2 linked regions of the Pontibacter akesuensis genome follow. The protein of the gene in region 1 interacts with the protein of each later gene in a pairwise test. Links are inferred from orthologs where the notes say so. Each region holds a gene or a part of one and is shown on either strand. Other genes may lie near its edges.

What was found.
Region 2: the proteins of rfaD (region 1) and A0W33_RS12555 interact in binary tests that used the Escherichia coli proteins (3 or more experiments, as listed by UniProt). The link is inferred for Pontibacter akesuensis from one-to-one orthologs.

Annotation. Positions count from the first base shown.
Region 1 is NZ_CP014766.1:3,130,294-3,140,985, reverse strand. Bases 85-2,901 are described here. They hold rfaD (ADP-glyceromanno-heptose 6-epimerase), read left to right. Parts: upstream 85-918; coding sequence 919-1,884; downstream 1,885-2,901. Other genes in these bases: A0W33_RS13325 (hypothetical protein), read right to left, coding at 2,395-2,901; A0W33_RS13335 (ABC transporter substrate-binding protein), read right to left, coding at 85-832. In the rest of the region: more of A0W33_RS13335, read right to left, coding at 1-84; more of A0W33_RS13325, read right to left, coding at 2,902-5,883; A0W33_RS13320 (sensor histidine kinase), read right to left, coding at 5,876-9,547; A0W33_RS13315 (hypothetical protein), read right to left, coding at 9,927-10,190; A0W33_RS13310 (DUF420 domain-containing protein), read right to left, coding at 10,220-10,692. UniProt on the Escherichia coli protein: Catalyzes the interconversion between ADP-D-glycero-beta-D-manno-heptose and ADP-L-glycero-beta-D-manno-heptose via an epimerization at carbon 6 of the heptose.
Region 2 is NZ_CP014766.1:2,932,102-2,942,869, forward strand. What follows is about bases 5,413-8,305. They hold A0W33_RS12555 (1,4-dihydroxy-2-naphthoyl-CoA synthase), read right to left. Parts: upstream 7,334-8,305; coding sequence 6,491-7,333; downstream 5,413-6,490. Other genes in these bases: A0W33_RS12550 (hypothetical protein), read left to right, coding at 5,413-6,374; A0W33_RS12560 (hypothetical protein), read left to right, coding at 7,544-8,068; A0W33_RS12565 (hypothetical protein), read right to left, coding at 8,254-8,305. In the rest of the region: A0W33_RS12535 (hypothetical protein), read right to left, coding at 1-675; A0W33_RS12540 (DUF5686 and carboxypeptidase-like regulatory domain-containing protein), read left to right, coding at 976-3,462; A0W33_RS12545 (OmpA family protein), read right to left, coding at 3,664-4,887; more of A0W33_RS12550, read left to right, coding at 5,328-5,412; more of A0W33_RS12565, read right to left, coding at 8,306-8,646; A0W33_RS12570 (hypothetical protein), read right to left, coding at 8,766-9,221; translational GTPase TypA, read right to left, coding at 9,555-10,768. UniProt on the Escherichia coli protein: Converts o-succinylbenzoyl-CoA (OSB-CoA) to 1,4-dihydroxy-2-naphthoyl-CoA (DHNA-CoA).

The sequences.
Region 1 (10,692 bases):
TTGGGTTGTAGATGCGGTTGTTTTGATAGGCCTTTATTTTACGCAGCTCAGGGTACAGGTTGAAAAACTTCTCCTCTAGTTCTTCTTTTGTGCCACCCAGCAGCACGTCGGGGTTCAGTTTGAGAATGTACTCGCGGGTGAGCGGTGGGTAAGGCTGTTCAAAAACTTCCTGAACGGCATTCTCGGCCCCAAGCAGGCGCAGCTTATCCGTGAAGATCGTGTTCTGCCCATACACGTAAATCGGGTCGCTCCAGGTGATGGCCAGCACCCGCTGCGGGTCCTGCTTTTGCTGCTGGTGCCGATTTTTAAGTTGTGCCACCTCCTGCCGTAGTGAGTCAGTTAGCTGCTTTGCCTGCTGCTCACGTCCCATGATGCGGCCAATATCCTCCAGCCCCGTAAAGATATCCTCCACCGTTCTATACTTCTGGTAGTATACCGGCACACCCAGTTCTTGCAAGCGCTCGGCCACTTCTAGGGGTGTGATGCCCTCCACGGTAAACACTAAATCTGGCTTCAGCGCCAGCACCTGCTCGTAATCAACAGGATAATTGCTGACCAACGGTTTTTGCAGTGCCGCTGCCGGATAATCATCGTGAGGAGTGCGGGCGATGATGCTGCTGGTGTCGAGTACAGCGAACAGCATTTCAGTCATGGAGGAGGCAAAGGAGAAAACCCGCTGTGGCTTCCGTTCAAGTATAAGCTCGCGGCCCAGATCATCTTTTAGCACCAGCTGCTCCTGCCCTTCCTTTGCTTCCGGCTGGCAAGATAGCAGCAAAAGGAAAAGGGCAAGTATGGGGAAGATGGTAGAAAGGTGGCGTCTTGTTCGTTCCAAAGTATAGGTTGCCCGTATGAACACGAGCGGCTCAGTTTATTTTTGTAAATTTAGCGCAATTTTAGTTACAGGCTTAACAAAGAAACATGATTGTAGTAACAGGCGCCGCCGGTTTTATTCCCAGCTGTCTCGTGGGCAGGCTGAACCAGGACAATTTCAACGATATCGTGGTGGTGGACAATTTCTCCATTGCTAAAAAGGAAAACAACCTGAAGGGCAAGAAAATAAAGGAATTCGTGGACCGCGAAAACTTCTTCGACTGGCTCGACGCCCACTACGAGGAAGTGGAGTTCATTTTCCACCTGGGCGCCCGCACCGATACCACCGAGTTCAACAAAGACGTGTTCGACCTGCTGAACCTGAACTACTCCAAGCAAGTGTGGAATGCCTGCTGCGAGTACCAGATTCCGCTGGTGTATGCTTCTTCTGCTGCCACTTACGGCTCCGGCACCCTCGGCTACGACGACAACGAGGCAACCATTCCGCTGTTAAAGCCACTCAACCCCTACGGCGATTCCAAGAACGATTTCGATATTTGGGCGCTGGAGCAAACGGCGAAACCTTTCTTCTGGGCTGGCCTGAAGTTCTTTAATGTGTATGGCCCAAACGAGTACCACAAAGGCAAAATGGCCTCTGTCATTTACCATACTTATAACCAGATCAAAGAGAAAGGCAGCATGACGCTGTTCCGCTCGCACAACCCTGATTACGCCGACGGCGAACAGATGCGTGACTTTGTGTATGTAAAGGATGTTGTGGAAGTATGTATGTTCCTGATGCACCACCGCAAGAACTCCGGAATCTACAACCTGGGCTCCGGCAAGGCCCGCACCTTTATGGCCCTTGCCCTCAATACGTTTGATGCCATGGGTGTAGCCCCTGACATCGACTTCATGGATACGCCCCTAAGCATTCGGGACAATTACCAGTACTTTACGGAAGCCAACATGAGCAAGCTGCGCTCCATCGGGTACCAAAGGCCTTTTTATACTTTGGAAGAAGGTGTAAATGATTACGTGAAGAACTACCTGATTCCAGGTAAGTACTACTAAGCTATCTATGGAGGGTTATAGTTCAGACGTACTAAAACAGCTCACTTCGCGTATGTGAGCTGTTTTAGTTTCTGTTGATCTGCTTGCCACTACACTGATTGTTAGCTTGTACTTTCGTAGTCGCTGCAGTCTGTAATTTGAAACAAGCTATTCTTTCTAGTTACTGCTGATCCTCTAGTTCCCAAACACCAAACGTTTCACCTCAAGCTTTGGAGCGCTCACGGCCGCGAGGCCTCGTCCTCGGGCATCGCGCTGTGCAATTGAAGCTGCCACAGCTACGCTGCAGGCTGCCCTTACGGGCACCGCATCAATTACAAGGCGCTCTACCCAAGGACTGGAAATAGTTAAGTTAGCCAAAACTGTAGCTATGCAAGAAGTTCAAGTGTCCCCTTGAGGGGACTACAGGGGTGTTTTACTACTGCTGAATATTCCCCTACCTAGAGTAATCAGAGGCGAGAACTCTACATCCTTGTTCAAGCAACAAAATAAGTTCGTCCAAAAACTTTCATCCTAAAACAGCACCGACACCTGCGTACGCCCAGTGTGCACGGCTCCGACGCCGTTGGCTTTGCGGCCATCATAGTTCAGCGAAATGTTGAGGCCGTTGCTGAGGCGCTGCTGCAGCACCAGCGACCAGGTCATGTTGTTGCCCGGGCGCAGCGCGTTGAGTAACTCATAGCCCACATAAGAAGCCTGGTCGCCGTCGAACACAATGTTCACGTACTTGATGTTGCCTGCCAAAGTGCGCTTGCCCACCTGGCTTAGCTTTGTTTCCAGCCCCAGCTCATGGAATATGCCCTCCTGCTCAGTTTCGGCTGACGGCAGTACATCCTGCTTGATAGAGTATTGGTACTTGCCCGTAAAGCGCAGAATGGTGCTGGGTTGGTACGCCAGCTCCGGCGACAGCTCCCTTGTCTGTATCTTAAAGTTTTTCGAAGTCAGGAAATTTGATTGGTTCTCCCTTACGTTGTAGCCAAAGTTTAACTGCGTACTTAGCACCTCATTCAGGTTCAGTCGGCCCAGCACATTGTGCATGAGCACATTTCGGGTTTCGGTGCCGTTTGTCAGCAGTTGCTTCTGCTGGTTTTGCTGTACCGTATACTCCAGGCCGTACTTGGGGTTGCTTCGGTTAAAGTATACCGTGTGGCGCAACTGCTTCACCAGCGACAGCAGAAAAGCATCCTCCACCTCCAGGCTAAACGGGTTAAAGCGCTGGCTCAAATCGCTCTCCGTTGTTTTTTTGTTGATGCTCACAAAGGAGAGCATCGAAAAATTAGAGAGTTTTGCCTTCAGGCCCGGTTCTGCTGCCCAGCCGCGGGGCGCCGTGGTGGTGAGGCGGTAGGTAAAAGTGTTGGTGTAGGCATTCACGTACTCATCGGTGGGCAGGTATATTTTGATGAAACGGCGCTGGTCCACAGTCTGCGCCTCCAGGTAATCGTTCAGGTTGTTGGGATCTCCTTCGTCGCGCAGGTAATGTGTGCCCTGCCCCGGCAGCGTCTCCTGGAAGATGTAAATGCGCTTCAACTCGCGCCCGGTGCCAGTAGCGTAACTAAGTTCCGAGCGCAGCGCCCCTGAAAGGAAGTTTCCGTTCCAATCTACCCGCGACTGAATCGTTTCCTCGTTCTTGCCGTTCACCACATCCAGCTTACGGTACGTTCCCTGCACCAACAGGTCCTGATCAGGGCTCAGGCGCTTTTGCAGGACGGCATTAAAGGTTTGCCCTACTTCTGGCCAGCCCATAGTGCCGTAGCCTGATGGAAACCGATCGGTGCGGTGGGCGTAGTCGAGGCGGAACTTGGTCTTGGTGGTGTCGCCGTTCTCCAGGTAGACCAGGTGCTGCTCAAAATACTGTGCAGAACCTACTACCGAGTCCGTGCCAAGGGCGGTGATGCGGTTTTTATCGAAGCTAAAAGTATAGCCGGGCGATAGCTTACCGAAATCATACTCCACGTTAACATCGCCCCGGTACCACTGCGACTCCCGATCGCCCTGCGTGCTGTTCAGCAGAAAAAAATGATTGCGCAACTCCACCTTTCCCAGCTGTTTCATCACATCCAGATAATGCTGTACCCCATCCAGCTGCTCCTCCCGTGCGCGGCGGCTGATGCGGTAGTTTATCAGGTTAGCGGGATTTTGTGCGGCTCCCACCGAAAAGTTAAAGATATGGTCTTCGGCCTTCTCAGTAGGATTCAAGCTCCAGTTCCGGTCAAACTCAATGGGGCGGTAACGGTCGATCGGCTCAAAGTATTCATCTGTGTACTCGTAATTCAGGGTGCTGTTCAATTTATACTTGCCCAGGAACTGCAGCTCCTGGTCCTGCACCGCATAGCCCAACCGCAGCCCTTTGCCCTGGTCATCTCCGGCATCCAGGTCTGAGAAGCGGTTCAGGTCATGCTCCGACACGGCACCCTCTGCAAAAAAGCTAACACCCTTTTGCAGCTCATAATTACCGCCAAACGTAACCAGCTGCTTTTTTCGTGGCGTGGGCAATACCCGCACGGGCGCATAACTCCCCTGCTGCACCCCGTTGATAGGTGCCACCCACCGGTAGGCTCTACCGTTCACAGCCCCATTTACCGCAACATAGTCGCCGTTGCCCGGTCCTACGTTGGTAAAACTCACGTTATAGTACGCCCGCTCCGGATCGGATGAGAAAACATAGATGGAAGCCGTGCTTAGCCCGTTGTCATACACCGAATCCTGCCGGGCATACAGTACCTGCCCCGGATCATAACCCACACTATCGGCGCCAGACGAAATAGCCAATTGCAGGCTATCGCCTATACCCGACAGCAGCCGCTTCTGCTCAGGACCGAGGCTCAGGTTCAGCAGACTGTTTGGGTTGTCGCTCTCGTTGTAATAGTTACCGTATACTTTCAGCTTTCCGATGTTCTGGTAATGGCTTAGGTTGTAGATGCCGCGGCTGTAGTTCTGGTCCGAGTACTCAAAATCAACCTTAATCCTGGAGTTCTTGGTGATGACGTGGCGCGTAGTGAAGGTGATCTCTGCCTGGTTGTAATCGATCACATAGTCAAAGTCATAGCCGCGCCGCAGCAGCACGCCGTCCAGGAAAACCCGCTCCGAGTTGGCAAGCACAATCAGGAACAGTTCATTGTTTGGCCCCCGCAAACGGTATGGCCCCAGCACGCCCTCCTGTGCCGGAATCACCTGCGAGGCAAACTTCCCTTTCGACACCGAGGCCGCCACCGAGGTTACGCCCTGCCGCTCCGGGTCCTTGCCCAAGGTATAGCTAAAGGCGCCGCCCTGCACGTTCTTGTAAAACTGCATGAAGTAGGATGGAGGACTTCGCAGCACCACATCACCCGCTGTCAGTTGCCAGAGCCGGTGCTTGAGTGTGATGTATACCCTGTCAAACTCCTGCAGCTGCTGTGTGTTCCCCTCCGGCTGAAACGGAATATTCTGATCCGTGATGGCGGCCGTTATACTTATATCATCTGTTATTTTACCATCCAGCTGCAGGTTCAGGGCCGAGTTTACAAACACATTCTGCGTGTTGCCAAACGACACGCCCCGCGAAATGCTGCCTGTCTTGTTCAGTCCGGGCGTGCTGAAGATCTCTTCCTTGGTGTTGATGTCCTCCTGGTAAAAGCCCTTTTGAAACGACTCCATTTCCAGCTTGGTAATATCGCGCCTGGAAGCAGGCTGCGTCAGGTTCAGCGGCATCACCCGGAAGCACACCAATAGCGAATCGGGCAAGGCCTGCATGGTGCCAAGCGAGTCGAGGGCCACGGAATCGGGAGGCGGAAAAGCCGTCAGCGTGAAGGTGTTGTAAGTATAATTGTAGTTGTAGGTGAACTGCTCCTGCCTGGGATGGTGCAGTGTGATGGTGCTGGGCAGCAAGGTCAGCGTATCCAACTGCTGCGGCATAGCGGAAACGGGTATCCATTTGCAACGCTGGTTGCTCACCGGCGACTGTGCGAGCAGCGGCAGGCTAAAGCCGCACAGCCACAGCAACAGGAGCAAGCCCCTCCTATTCATCTGCCAGCGGTAAAAGAATATAGAAGACCGTGCCTTTGCCTTCCTCGGTTTCAAACCAGATGCGCCCGCCGGCATTCTCGATGCCGCGTTTGGCCACAGCAAGCCCAATACCCGAGCCAGTATACTTCGTACTGAAATTCGGGATAAACACCTTACTCTGAATATCTTGTGGTATACCGCTGCCATTATCTCTGATCGAGATTAACACCTCGCGGGCAGGTTGCAGTTCCAGTTTCACGCGGATGTCCGGCTTCCGGCTGGCCGGCACCGACTGAATAGCGTTCAGCAGCAGGTTATTGAAGGTACGTACCATCAAACTCTCGTCTGACTTCACGATTACCGGCTGAGCCGGAATGGCTTTGGTAAGTATGGCAGTGGCCGGATCGTTGTGCAGATCAGCTGCTTTGTGCAGGGCGGCCGCCACATCAATTGGCTCTGCCTTCGGCTCGGGCATAGCCGTGAAGCTGGAGAACGAAGAGGCAATGTCGTTCAGGATATTGATCTGCGTGATCAGCGTGTGCGAAATCTTATCAATCAGCTGCTCTGTGTTCGGCCGTTTTTCAGCAATCGCCTTCTGCAAGTACTGCAGCGAGAGCTTCATCGGCGTAAGCGGGTTCTTTATTTCGTGCGCCACCTGACGGGCCATCTCGCGCCAGGCCGCCTCCTTCTCCTGCATGGCCAAGTCCTGCTTGTTCTGCTCCAGCGTGAGCAGCATGCGGTTGTACTCGTTCACCAGCATTCCTATTTCATCGGCTCCTTTGTAGGCCAGCATTTCATTTTTCCCTGTCAGCGAAGTGCGGTTTAGCTTATCAGCCAGCATGCGCAGCGGCACGGTCAGGGCGCGGGAGGCAAAGAAGGTGAGCACCATGAACGTGATGAACATCACCGTGAAAATGTTCATGGTGGTTGTCACCAGCTCAATCAGCTTCAGGTCCAACTCCTTTTCAGAGTCAAAAAACGGAATGCCGATAAAGCCGGCTAGCTCGGCTGGATTGCTCTCGTAACGGAGCGGCAGGTAAATAGCATTGAAGCTTAAATTGCCGGTTTGCTCCTCCAGCAGCACCCTGAGCGCCTGCCGTTCCGAAATGGCCGCAAAGGCTTCCGGATTCACCAACTTAGAAAGTAGCCCCGCCTCAAAAATCAGCGGTTGACTGGTGACCAGCAGTTTGCCGTGCCGGTCGTACAGGTTAATATCGGTTTCAGAGATGGCCGCGATGTCGGCTATACTTTGCTGCAATTGCTCGGGGCTTTGCAGCAAACGCTGGCTAAGTTGCTGCGACAGATAATCCTGTATCGCCTCTCCCCGCTGCTCGTACGTCTGCATCAGGTCTTTTTTATAGGAGGCAGTTACCAGGCTGGCCGTGGTGACGCTGATGAGCAGCATCGGAAGCAGAATTCCGAAATTGAGGAAAATCTGAATCTTGGTGCTGAAGTTCGGGCTGAACGGGCGCAAATGCCGTCGCCGTACCAGCAAGTATAACATACCGCTCAGAATCAACCCTCCCAGGAACAGCAAGAACAAAAACGAGAAATTAGACAGTACTTCCCGGCTGCCATACTTCTCGGTGGTGATAATGAGAACATGTCCTTTGCTGCTCTGTACGCCGAAATGGTGGTAGTTACCGTGCGCCAGACCCTGGCGGTAAAACTCCTCCTTTTCCAGCAAATAGGGATTGAAGTTTGTGGCGTAATCGTACTCGCCTTCGCTGTAGCGCAGTTTGGTGTCATCGTAAATGGCGTAGCTCAGCATGTCGCGGCGGAACGGCTGGTCATACTTCTGGTCGGTGAGAAGTTCCGGCACTACGCTGTTCGGCAAGAGCTTCTTCAGCGTAAGGCGCAGCGCAATTGTCCCGGTCTGCCTGTTGCCGAGCGGCACCTGAATCAGCTTGAGGTACACGCGCGCGTTATAGCGCATCGGGTCCTTCAGCAGGAATAGGTTTTCATGTTCTGTCTGCGTACCGGGCTGATCGAACTGGCGTCGCAGCTCCTGCAGTGTAGTGGCCGTTGTGTCGGCGCTTTCCAGTGTCCTGCCGTTCCCGTCGAAAAGCAGCACGCTGATCTCATACTTGTCGAAGTACTCGTTCAGGTACTGCTTTGTAATTTTACGCTTGATGAAAAAAGCATCCACATACGGTCCCATCATCTTCGACTGTATCAGCTCGTCTGAGGCGATCTGGGTCGCCACCTGGTTTAGTTGGTACTCGCCCAGCACGTCGTTATCCTGCAGGATATTGAAAGCAAGGTTCTGCTTGTACGTCTTCAGGTCGTTGTGGTAATGCGAAAACAACGACATGGCGCCCGTGATGGCACTCACGATCACAACCAAAAAGAAAAACAGGTACGTCCGGTAAGCCATACTTACCGCATTCTGGTGCTGCGCCGCAAAGATGATAATGGCCCAGAAAACGAAGCCCACGAAAACCACCGTAAACAGCTCCGTCACAAACCAGCCTGTCAGCATCAGCAGAATACCGGCTATCAGCAGCAACAGCTTGTACGGCCCGGTAGAAGGTTCCTTCGGCACCAGCACCGACACCACCGTAGCCAGCATGTACGTGAACATGCACAGCGCCAGTGTATGCACCAGCATAATGCCGTACATCAGAATCCGGTATCTTGTAAAATCAAGGGAGCGGGTGATGTCAAGCACCAGCGGGGTGTTGTGGTAAATGTTATAGTAAAAGCGGAAAAGCAGCAGCAGCAGAAAAAAGAAGAGCAGCATGCAGGCCACCAGCAGCGGCTGCGTTTTCTCCTGCGGCAACAGCGCTATGCGGGAAACGGCCCTGTTGCGGATAAATAAGTATAGGCAGCTGCCTGCCACCACCAGCAATAGCAGCATGTTCAGCAGCAGATCGCCTACCGAAGGCGACCAGATGGAGGCCGCATAGAACCTTGGGTCAAACAGCTCCACCTCGCCGAAAGCAAACGGAAGGTTGAGCACCAGCAGCAACAGGCGCATCGATATCAGCAGCGCTAGCAGCACCAGCACTCCCTTGCTATAGGCGTGCCGCCGCACGTAACGCCGGCACAAGGCTACGGCGAACAACACATAAAACAGCAATCCAAAGGTTAGCAACGCCAACTCCAGCCGGTCCATCTTGGCCGTATTGCGGCTTTTGTCAAAGTCAAGCGCAAAAAGGAACTGGCCATCGTAGGTGCGCACGTGCGGCAATGGAGCATCGGCATCCAGAATCAATTGCACGCACATTTCACTAAAAACATCCTCATCCAGTTTTGGTGTGAGGTATGCGTAATCCAGTTGGTAATCTACCTGCAGCGGAATATATACATCCACCTCATACTCCCGAACCTGGTGCGGCACAACCACAAAACGGCCATACTCATTTTCGATTGCCGTCGGGGTTTTAAGTGGAGAGGGCAGGCTCACCTGCGGCACGATGGAGTGGTTCGACCAGAATACCAGTTTACCAGAGCGGTAAATGAGCACCGGGTACTCTGAGGCTTTTAAAAGGGCAGAAAAATGAATAGTGTTTTTGCCGAGTTTAGGGGCCAACTGCGCCGCCTGAGTATGCGCTTCTTCAATGCAATGCTGCACGCTTTGCTCAATTTCCCGTGCCTCTGCCTTGTAATCCTCCTTTGTCTGCAGCGATGCCGGAATGCCAAAATACAGAACTGCTGTCGCCAGAAAGCACAGCAGCATCATCACTAAAAAAAACAGAAGAGTAGCTTTCCGATCCAAGGCAATGCGGTTTATCCACGAATTTAAGCAAAACGCGGCACAACCGCCACATGCGCAAGAATCATGCTAAGGTTTGCTGCACCTGAAGCGTAAACGCAGCCCAGGAATGTATATAAAGTTACCAGTTACAGGCTTTTGGAAGCGGATGCTGCTGAAGAAAACCTTTGCCTTACCTAGCTGCCCAATGTTGTACTTTTTGCTACTTCTTATACCATGAAACATGTCCATCTCAAAGGTATCTGGCTATACTTATCTTGGGTAAACAGGAGAACAAAAAAAAGCCATCTTTCCTACAGCACAGGCTGCTGCAGGAAAGATGGCCATTAATTTAGAGGGTTGATTATTATTTGGCTTTTGCCTTTTTGTTATTCATGTACCATAGGAAACCAACGGCACCGATTAACACATACGGAATAGCCATCAGGTAAAGTATACCCGTGTTCAAGCCAGAACCAACCTGGTTCTCAGGCTCCTTGCTACCGGTGCCCACGTTCGACTCCACCGTGGCACGGCACATGGCACACTGGCTGTAGGCATCCGTTGTGGCAAACACAAATATGAATGCTATACTTAAAACTGTTATGATTTTACGCAAACCGTTTTTCATAAAATCTAAAGTAAACTAGCGTTTAAAAATTAAGTGTAATAAGGCGATATCATCAGGTAAACCAGCACACCCGTAACGGCCACGTACAGCCAGATCGGGAAGGTCCATCTGGAGATGCGGCGGTGGCGCGCCAACTGGCTGCTGATACCATAGTATACGGACAACAGTACCAGCGGAACAATTACGACAGCCAACACAATATGCGTGAGCAGCACGAAGTAATAGATGTACTTTAAAACACCTTCCCCGCCGTAGATAGTTCGCTGCCCCAGGAAATGGTAGGTAACATACGAAACCAGGAAGATGGCCGACAAACTAAATGCCGCCAGCATGGCTCCGCGGTGCACCATCACGTTTCCACGCTTCACATTGTAGTACCCGATAACGAGTGCCACCGCAGTGAGCGAGTTGAGTATGGCATGAAGGGTTGGCAAATAAGAAACATCTACTCCCGGGTTATTGGCTTTCGGCATAAAAAAAAGCACCGCCACCACTACGGGTA
Region 2 (10,768 bases), 200 kb from region 1 along the record:
TCCCACGATATCCACCGCATTTCCGGGCATCAGGTGCACCATCCGCTTGTCGTTATACTTCTCTTCGATCAGGTACACTTTGTCGCTCATGAGATCGGCGTGCTCCCCAAAGTCAGCGTCGTTAGGCTTTACGTACACCAGCTTGGGCGTGGAGTGAGGAATTTCGGCCGCCGCCGCCATAGGCGGCAGCACAAGCGCTGCATACGGGTTAATGGCGGATATCTGATCGCGGAGCACATTCAGCACAAATGTTTTGCGCCAGCCTTCTGGCAATACTTCCTTGGGGTCTTTGTCCAGCGAGCGAAGGGCATAGGTGGAGCTGTCGGTGCTCATTAAATCCATACTGGTAGTTTGCTGGCCTCCGCCCAACTCTTCTATCTTAAGTGTATCCATATTAAGGACAGGCACTTTGACAGGTGCATTCCAGAGGGGGCGGTGGTGTGTGCCCCAGAATATTCTATGCAGCAACCCGCGCTTGTACTGTTTTCCGGCCTTCACTATTACACTGTCTACCGGGCCAGGAGCGGTTTGAAGTTGTTCATATACCTCCGGATTTACGACCGGCGTTTCTGCATAAAAATTTTTACGGGCACAGCCAGTCGAGAGGAAGGCAAGCAAAAAAAGGAAGGCCTGCCAGTGGCGTATCTTCATTGGGTTGGGTTCGTCTGATCGCATGGCTTATCTAACGTAAAATCTATATTAAGTTTTCATGTGAAGGGAGGATATGGGTAAGGCAAAAGCTACCTTGTACTAGTTAATGCTACTTTAAAGGATCAGGTGCAGTAGCAAAGCATCTGGAAAGAATTATAGGCTAAAGGCCAGAATATGGAGGGTTAAAAGTTCAAATATAGTGCCCCATAGCCGCTACAGCAGCGGAGAAGGGAAGCCGTGTTTCGTACAACTGTTGTTTAAACAAATAAGTTGGTGCTTAGATGAAAAATCATATTACCTTTGCGCGCATTTTATCCTATTGCTTTGCGTAAGTCTCTACTGCTAATACTATTTATACTTGCTGCCGTGGTAAGCCACGCGCAAACCCGCATCTCGGGGCAAGTGTTGGATGCGACAACGGGCGAGGCCCTCCCATTTGTCAGCATCTACGTCAAAAACTCCGCCATCGGAACCTCCACAGATGAGAATGGGGCATTCAACATCAAGCTAAGCAGCACGCCTGATTCACTCACAGCCTCCTTTGTGGGATACCTGTCACAATCGCTTCCTGTGGCAGAGGGAGTGGCCACTCAGGTACTTACCTTTAAACTCGGCACAAATGCCCAGCAGCTGCAGGAGGTGGTGATCAGGCCCGGAGAGAACCCCGCCTGGGCTATTATGCGCCGCGTGGTGGAAAACAAGAACAGCAACGACAGGCGCAAGCTCGCCGCCTACCAATACGAAGCCTATACCCGTATGCAGTTTGATGTAAGCAATTTGGGGCAGAAGAAAGGAAAAGGACTGATAGGCAAGGCGGTGACCGCAGCCGTGGATTCGCAACTGTACCTGGCCGGTGAGGACGGCAAAAAGCTGCTACCGTTCTTCATCTCCGAGTCGCTGTCGGATTACTACTACAACCGTGAGCCTAAGCGCAGCAAAGAGATCATAAAAGCCTCCAAGGTAACGGGCATTGGCCTGCAGGACGGCACGCTGGTGTCGCAGGTGATCGGGAGCAGCTATCAGGATTACAATTTTAACCAGAACTGGGTAAGCGTGCTGCAGAAGAACTTCATCAGCCCCATTGCCGATGGCTGGAAAGGCTATTACAGCTACGAACTGGAGGACAGTACCTTTATCGGGGAGGACTGGTGCTACGAACTTTCGTTTAAGCAGAAGCGCCCGCAGGACCTTGCCTTCAACGGCACGATGTGGGTGACAGCCAAGGAGTATGCCTTGCGCAAGATAGACGCCACCGTCAGCAAATCGGCCAACATCAACTTTGTGGAGAGCATTGCACTGCAGCAGGAGCTGCAGCCGGTAGGGGAGCAGGCGTGGATGCCTTCGGTATCGGATGTACGGATAAAGCTGGTGGGCCTGACACCGAGCCGGCCGGGTGTGCTGGCGAAGGTGCACACTTCATACCGGCAGGTAGTGGTAAACCAGCCACAGACAGCGGGATTCTTTGACAAGCCGGTGGAGCTGTTGAAGGCAGCAACAAAGCAGACGGATGATTTCTGGAAAGCCAACCGCCACGACTCGCTTTCTGTAGCCGACAAGCAAGTATACACCACCATCAACACCATCCGCGATACACCCAGGATACAGCGCTTTACCAGCATTGCGACCATACTTGGAACGGGCTACAGGAGCTTTGGAAAGGTAAGCTGGGGACCGTGGCCGTACACCTACGCCTATAACAACATAGAAGGACACCGTTTCCAGGTGGGCGGCAAAACCAACATCAACTTCAGCGATAAGCTGGAACTGCGCGGCTATGCAGCTTACGGCACTGAGGATGCGAAGATAAAGTATAACGTGGGGGCTAAATACATTTTGAGCCGCCGGCATTGGAGCGAGATCGGTGTGGAACACCAGGAGGATTTGCAGCAGGTGGGCCTGATGTCTGACAAACTGGAGTCCAGCCCGTTCTTCCTGGGCTTCTCCCGTTTCGGCGAACTGCGCCGCCCGATGCTGGTACGCGAGACAAGTTTATACTTGCAGCGCGATGTGCTGCGCGGCTTTACCGAGCGCATCAGCCTGAGTACCCGCCACTTCGACCCGGCCTATGATTTTGCCTACTACACGGCAGGACCTGAGCAGCCTGAGGAGGTTGCCACTTCTTTTACAGCCACAGAGGTAAGCGTGCTCACCCGCTATGCAAACAACGAGGTGTTTGTAGAGAACGACAACGAGCGCATCAGCCTGGGTAGCGGCAACTGGCCAATCCTAAGTATGAAGTATACATTGGGCCTGAACAACGCCCTTGGCTCGACGGTGGATTACCAGCGGGTGGATGTTGGCGTAGAGCAGGAGTTCGTGATGGGCCGCCTGGGCAATGCCCTTTACAGATTGGAGGCTGGCAAAGTGTTTTCGCCGGTGCCTTACCCGCTGCTGGAGGTGCACACCGGCAACGAAAGCCCTTTCTACTACGATGCCACCTACAACCTGATGGACTATTTCGAGTTTGCGAGCGACACCTACGCCTCGCTGCACTACGAGCAATACTTCGAGGGGCTGCTGTTCAACCGCCTGCCGCTCATCAAGAAGCTGAAGTGGCGCGTGCTGGCTAGCTCCAACGTGCTGTACGGCAGCTTAAGCCAAAAGAATTTGGACCTGATTCCGGTAACGACGCCGTCGGGTGCCACGCAGGAAACGTTTAAGACTTTGGGCAGCACACCGTACGTAGAAGTCGGCTACGGCATCGAAAATATCTTCAAGGTGCTGCGCGTGGATGCCTTCCACCGCCTGACGCACCTGGATGAGGGCGCCCGTAAGTTTGGCCTGAAATTCTCGCTTCAGTTTAAGCTGTGAGGATCAGTTAATAATTCAACGCAAAGGGCCCGCTATACATAGCGAGCCCTTTGCGTTTGATGAAACCATATTACTATACTGAAGCCGCATTTACCCTGGCCCGCGCTTGCTTTACCGACTTAATATCTTAGCACCTAAACATAAAAGCCCAACGCAAAGGCTGGACTTTCATGAAAGAAGTATGGTAAAAGAGAGAGCTAGTTACAGCTTTACAAACTCTACTCTTCTGTTGTTAGACTTGGCTTCTGGTGTGGTGTTCCTGTCCAGGGGTTTAGACTCGCCCCAGCCCTTGGCAATCAAACGGTCGGGTGCCACTCCCTGCTCCGACAGGTATGCCCGCACCGCCTCCGCCCGTTGCTGACTCAGTTTCAGGTTGGTGTTGTCGTCACCGTCCGTGTCGGTATGGCCTTCCACGCTGAATTTCAGGTCTGCCTGCTCCTGCATCAGCTTGGCTATACTTGCCAGCGTACCCACCGACTCCGGCCGAATAGTGGCCTTGTTCACATCGAACTTAATGCCGTGGGTAACATACTTGCCGTCTGCCATGATCTGGTCGTACAGCTTTTTGCCGCCCTCGGCGATAAACACGTTCTTCACCATTGAGTTGGCGTCAACGCTTTTGTCAATTTTAATGCGTAAACCGCCGGGTTTTCCCTCCAGGTTCGGGATGTTGATGAGGCGGTACTGGTCCAGGTATACTTTCAGGCTGCGCTTGTTAAAGGAGATGGCCACATGGCGCCATTGGTTACTGACACCGGCAGCCGCCAACTCCTCCGACTCAGACCCGAATGTCTTGAACCTCGCGGCGTTTGCCCTGATGTCGATGGGATACCAAAGCTCTTTGTGTACCGCCTCTTTATACTTGCTGCCCTCCGGTATCAGGAAAATCTCGTAGGCCACATTCGGGTTGTCGCTGTCGAAAAACAGATCCATTTCGATGGTGAAAGTTTCCGGAAGCCAGTTTTCAGTTGCCACAAGTGGTGTGATATCCGTACCTGACTGCACCAGGTTGATCACGGATTCGCCCTCGAACGACGCTACCTCGGCGTTGCCGCTGATCAAATCCCAGCGCGACGGAAACTCCCCGTTTTCCTCGCCAGCCAGGTTGTCATCAAACATCACCTTGTCGCCGGCCACGAAATCATACCTCGACCATGCTTTTGCCTTTCCCTTTTCTGCTTTTGGTGAATTTCCTGTATCTGCACTATTGTCTATAGCAGCTTCCTGTTTGTTTGCAGCTGCCTTCTCTGTTGCTTTTTGGGGAGCCTCCAGTGCGCCATCTATGGATTTGTCTACCTGCTGGCTCACTTTCTGATTGAGTTTGTCCTGCAGCTTTTTACCAACATTTAACTGAGCATGGGAAGGAATAGTGAGAAGCGCCAGCAGTAGCGTAGCTAAACCCATTGTAAATACACTTTTTTTCATAGTAGTAACTGCAATTGATGATGTACCAAAGGAATATGATTTAATTATATAATTATACTATATAAAAGAATATTTATTTAATGAAATGATTTTGCAGGTGAAGGACATGGAAGGCAGGGTATAAGGGTACTTCTGCTTTTGCAGCAGGGTAATAGGCATATGAGTTGTAAAGTACAATTTATACTTAGTGCTCTGCGACTTGAGTCTTTTACTGCCTTGAGTTGTGGCATCAATTCTGTTTTTTACTAGACTGTTCTTAAATAATTGAATATCAGGATTATTGTTATTGTTGCAACATGAGTTTAGAAAACACTGTTGCTGTACATGCTGTTTTACCACTTGAATAATTACTATAAAGTCTCCTTAAATAGGATTAATACAACCTGTTATTGCCACTGACGTTACAAGTAACATCTTGAAAATTTATAAACTGAATAACTATGAAAGATGATTTACACGAAGAACGAGTATACCGAACAACTACACCCGTAGCAACCAGACACGCCGCCGGCTATAGCGCGATAAAGCGGATCTCGTGGGGAGCAGTATTTGGAGGGCTTGTAGTGGCCATGGTGCTGCAGCTAACCTTAAGCTTGTTGGGCCTGGGCATCGGCTTTGGCTCGATTGATCCTGCCCAGGAGCAGAACCCCATGGCAGGGCTTGGTACCGGCACACTGATCTGGTGGATTGTAAGTATGCTGCTCTCACTTTTTGCGGGCGGCTGGGTAGCAGGCCGCTTAGCAGGTATGCCTACTGCCTTCGATAGCATTCTGCACGGCATCCTGACATGGAGTTTATTTACGCTCCTTACCTTCTACTTGCTCACGACAGCCATTGGGAGCATTATTAGTGGTGTGGGTAGTGTTGTGGGTCGCACACTGTCGATGGCAGGGCAGGGAATAGCTGCGGTGGCACCGGAAGCAGGCAATGCCATTCAGTCGCAGTTGCAGGAAAGTGGCGTCAACTTCCAGTCTATAAAGCAGGAGGCACGCCAGATTCTGCAGCAGACGGGCAAAGCGGAACTGCAGCCCGAGAACATAGAGCAGGAGGCAAGAGAAGCAGGCAATGCCGCTCAGAACACAGCAGGGCAGGCAGCGGCAGACCCGCAGTCGGCCGGCTCAACCTTTGATGCGGTGATGGACAAACTCTATGGGCAGGGCTCCGAAATTGCGAGTGCGGCAGACCGTGAGGCGGCCGTAAATGTGATTATGGAGCGCACCGGTAAGAGCAGGGCAGAGGCTAACGAGATTGTGAACAGCTGGGTGTCTACCTATGAGCAGGCGAAGTCGCAGTTTAAGGAAACGAAGGCGCAGGTAGGGCAGCAGGCACAGCAAATTGGAGGCGATGTGGCTTCGGCTGTTTCGAAGGCCGCTATTTATGCTTTCTTTGGCTTGTTGCTTGGTGCCATTGCGGCAGCTGTAGGTGGCAAGATCGGAGAGCCGAAAGATCTGGCTTCAACCGGAGAGGATGCCGTTAGACCTGTATAAGTAGCATACAATAAAATAAAAAAGGCCAGCTACCTACAGGGTAGCTGGCCTTTTTTACACTTCTCCAGTCAGACTGATTTATACTTGTGTCTCCCTTTTACTTTGCTGTTTGCAGGTTACGGTATCCAGGGAATATCCTTGAAGTTCGGCTTGCGCTTCTCCAGAAAAGCATTGCGCCCTTCTTTGGCCTCGTCGGTCATATAAGCGAGGCGAGTGGCCTCTCCGGCAAACACCTGCTGGCCTACCATGCCATCGTCGGTGGCGTTGAAGGCAAACTTCAGCATTTTAATGGAAGTCGGTGATTTCTGCAGGATCTCCTGTGCCCAATCGTAGGCGGTGTCCTCCAACTCATCGTGCGGCACCACGGCATTTACCATGCCCATGTCGTAAGCTTCCTGCGCGGAGTAGTTGCGGCCCAAAAAGAAGATCTCTCTCGCACGTTTCTGGCCTACCATCTTGGCCAGGTAAGCAGAGCCGTAGCCCCCGTCGAAGCTGGTCACATCGGCATCCGTCTGCTTAAAGATAGCGTGCTCCTTGCTCGCCAGCGTCAGGTCGCAAACCACGTGTAAACTGTGGCCACCGCCCACGCACCAGCCTGGTACCACGGCAATTACCACCTTGGGCATAAAACGCATCAGGCGCTGCACTTCCAGTATGTTCAGGCGCGGCATGCCTGCCTCATCCACATAGCCTTGGTGGCCGCGTGCGTTCTGGTCGCCGCCGCTGCAGAAGGAGTAGATGCCGTCTTTGGTAGAGGGCCCCTCGGCAGACAGCAATACTACGCCAATAGAAGTATCCTCGCGGGCATCCAGGAAAGCCTCGAAAAGCTCCGCCACCGTTTTCGGGCGGAAAGCGTTGCGCACGTTTGGCCGGTTGAAAGCGATACGGGCGACGCCATCCGCTTTTTTATAGGTGATATCTTCGTATTCCTTTACGGTTTTCCAATTTGCTTTGCTCATATCTCTCAATTTGAAACCAAAGTTAAGGGTTTATACTTTGTGGCTCAACTGGTTTTTTATGTGATGATCTGTACCTGAACCAGCGGTTTGTAGCCCTACTTGCCAGACAAAGTACCTCGATCGCTCTCCCTGAAGCAGAATCAGATGTGCGTCTAGCTTAAAATGATTACCTTATGCCTGCATTAAGCTTGTCTTTCTAACGCTGCTACTATGGTTCTTTTTGTATCTTACCTGTTCACCTTCCTGCTGGCCTTTTCGCCGGCTACCAAAGAGCAGAAACAGTTCTTCAAAGCGCTTCGCGCGAAGGAAGGCCAATCCTATACTGGTACGGCCACTGTGCATCCGCCGGGTAACACCTCCATCGCCGGAAAGGAGCTTAAGCTCTTTATCCAAAAAGTATCTGGTGATTCCATACGGGTGCCGTTCTGGGTGGGTGACAACAAATCCCGCACGTTGCTTCTGACGCTGCACAAAAAGCAGGGCCTCTCGCTCAAGCACGACCACCGCCATGCCGACGGCTCTCCGGAAACGATGACGATGTATGGCGGATTTGCAGACACGAGCGGTAACGCGCTCAGGCAAAGCTTTCCGGCCGATGCGCATACTTCGCAGCTTAGCCCCCGCAATGCCACAAGTGTGTGGACGATAGAATTCTCACCAGACAAGACGCACCTGACTTATACTTTGAGGACCAACAATGAGCTCGTATACCAGCTGGATTTTGAGCAGGATTAGTGACTTGTTTTTAAGGCTATTCTGGGTGATTGGTTACGAAATGAGTAATAAGAGGTGGGCGAGGCCATCGGCCGAACCTGATGTTTAGGTTCTGTTAGTTCTATTTTTTCATTGCATTTATCGCAAACATGGATCTAGTTTACTTTCAGTAGAAGAGATAGAAAGCTGTTTGCTCTGTGCGCCTTCTACCTTTTTACTATTTCAACTTTCCCTTCAAACTTTTCCTCAAAGAGATTAGAACTGGATATAATTATGTAGTATTCAGGTGTTACTTCAGTGATTGTATTTGTTATAATTTGGTTTGTGGGGTATCCAAAATTGTTTTCGTCCTTTATTGTTTCCAGCCAAACAAGTTTATAGGTGCAGTCATTAACCCACTCAACCTTATATTTTATTTCAAGCCCTAGTTCTTTAACCCGTTCGTACTGAAACTCTCCAGTTCTTTCAATTACTGATGTAATTGGAGCAGAGCCTTCCACTTCATTTGTCATCTTAAAAACCCCTGTTTTTAAGGAATTACATTCATCTAACCCTAATAGCCAGCTGAATGTCATGAAAACTAAAATTAATAACTTCATTAGTTAGTTATTTAGAATTGGACCTAACGGCTAGTATAAAAGGCGAACGAGGCGTAGCCAAAGTATGACTTATGTGCCTTGTTGTAGCTAGATGTCTTTCCGTTTACAGATGTCCATTATCAGTATCTGGAGACACCTCTGTTGTATGAAGTGATTACTTTGTCTTGGATACTAAATATTCGGACTTCAAATTTTTTGTCCTTGTCCCTCCAATAATTATCCCCAATCTTATCGTACAGCTTATCTGCAGTTTTTATAGCTGAATCAAAGGACTCCTTAGCCGAAAAGCATTCTACTTGATAGCTTTTGCCTCCAAAGAAGTTAAGCCGAAGTTGTACTTCATTGTTTTTGTCCTTAAAAATCAGAGTAGTTGCAAATTCATGTTCAGAGGAGTCTCTGATAACAGAATGATAGTTTCTTACTTCATCTCTTACCTGTTTTTCGGATAAGTTCAGAAGTTTATAATGTTGTCCATTAGCACTTATAGTAATGCAAAAGAACAGTACCACAAGTAATATAGCGTACTTGATATCAAAGTAAATTGATGCTGTTTTAGCAATGCCTCTGATGTTCATATAGAATATCCTATAGCAAATTTTTTGTAATGGTTTATTTACTGCTAACTACAGTATAGCAGGAGTACTACTCCTGCTATACACTATGTATGGAGTTTGCTTTGGTTCTAACTACTACTATACTCTTAAGCTAACCTATGGCTAATATAGTGACTATTCAACACGCTAAGAAAAAAATGAAATAAGTCTTATAGAAAGCAGCATTATAGAATATAAAGCTATAGCCCTGATCTTTGAGATCTAAATATCACCATTATCTGTAGCACACAAAAAAACGCCTGCCACATTGCTGCGGCAGGCGTTTCTGTAAGTATAGCTTAGCGCTGTTTATACTTAGTCAGCACGCGACATGCGGTTACGCTCGTTTTCGTCGAGGTAAATCTTGCGCATGCGGATGCTTTTCGGCGTTACTTCCAGCAATTCGTCTTTCTGGATGTATTCCATGGCTTCTTCCAGCGAGAAGTTCTTAGCCGGCGCGATCTTCACGTTGTTGTCAGAACCGGAAGCACGCATGTTCGTCAGCTTCTTGCCTTTCTGAATGTTTACCGTGATGTCGTTCTGGCGGCTGTGCTCACCAATTACCTGACCCATGTATACTTCCACACCCGGATCAACGAAGAAGAAACCACGGTCCTGCAGCTTATCGATAGAATAAGCAGTGCCTGGGCCCGTCTCCATAGAGATGATAGAACCGTTGTTACGGCCTGGGATGTTGCCCTTAAACGGCTCATAACGGCTGAAGCGGTGGTTCATGATCGCCTCACCAGCTGTTGCTGTCAACACGTTGTTACGCAGACCAATCAAACCACGCGCCGGAATGTTGAACTCCAGGTGCTGCAGGTCGCCCTTAGGCTCCATGATGGTCAGTTCACCTTTACGCTGCGTTACCAGTTCAATTACCTTACCGGCAGTTTCCTCAGGAACGTCTACTACCATGTGCTCGATTGGCTCGCAACGAACACCATCAATTTCTTTGAAAATTACCTGTGGCTGACCCACCTGTAACTCATATCCTTCGCGGCGCATTGTCTCAATCAGTACAGACAAGTGCAGGATACCACGACCGAATACCAGGAAGGTATCTTCACGATCAGTTTCCTGTACGCGCAGTGCCAGGTTTTTCTCAGTCTCTTTGAACAGACGGTCACGCAGGTGGCGTGATGTCACGAACTTACCCTCTTTACCGAAGAAAGGAGAGTTGTTGATCGTGAACAGCATGTTCATGGTTGGCTCATCGATAGAGATACGGGCCAGTGGCTCCGGGTTTTCGGCATCAGCGATGGTGTCACCGATATCGAATCCTTCAATACCCGTTACGGCGCAAATCTCACCGGCTGATACTTCAGAAACGCTCTTTCTGCCAAGTCCTTCAAACACCTGGATTTCTCCGATCTTGCCTTTCTTGGTGCTGCCATCGGCTTTGCACAAGCTGATCGGCATGCCTTCCTTCAATGTTCCACGGTGAACGCGACCAATCGCGATACGGCCCACGAAAGAAGAGTAGTCAAGCGAAGTGATCTGCATCTGCGGCGTGCCTTCACGGAACG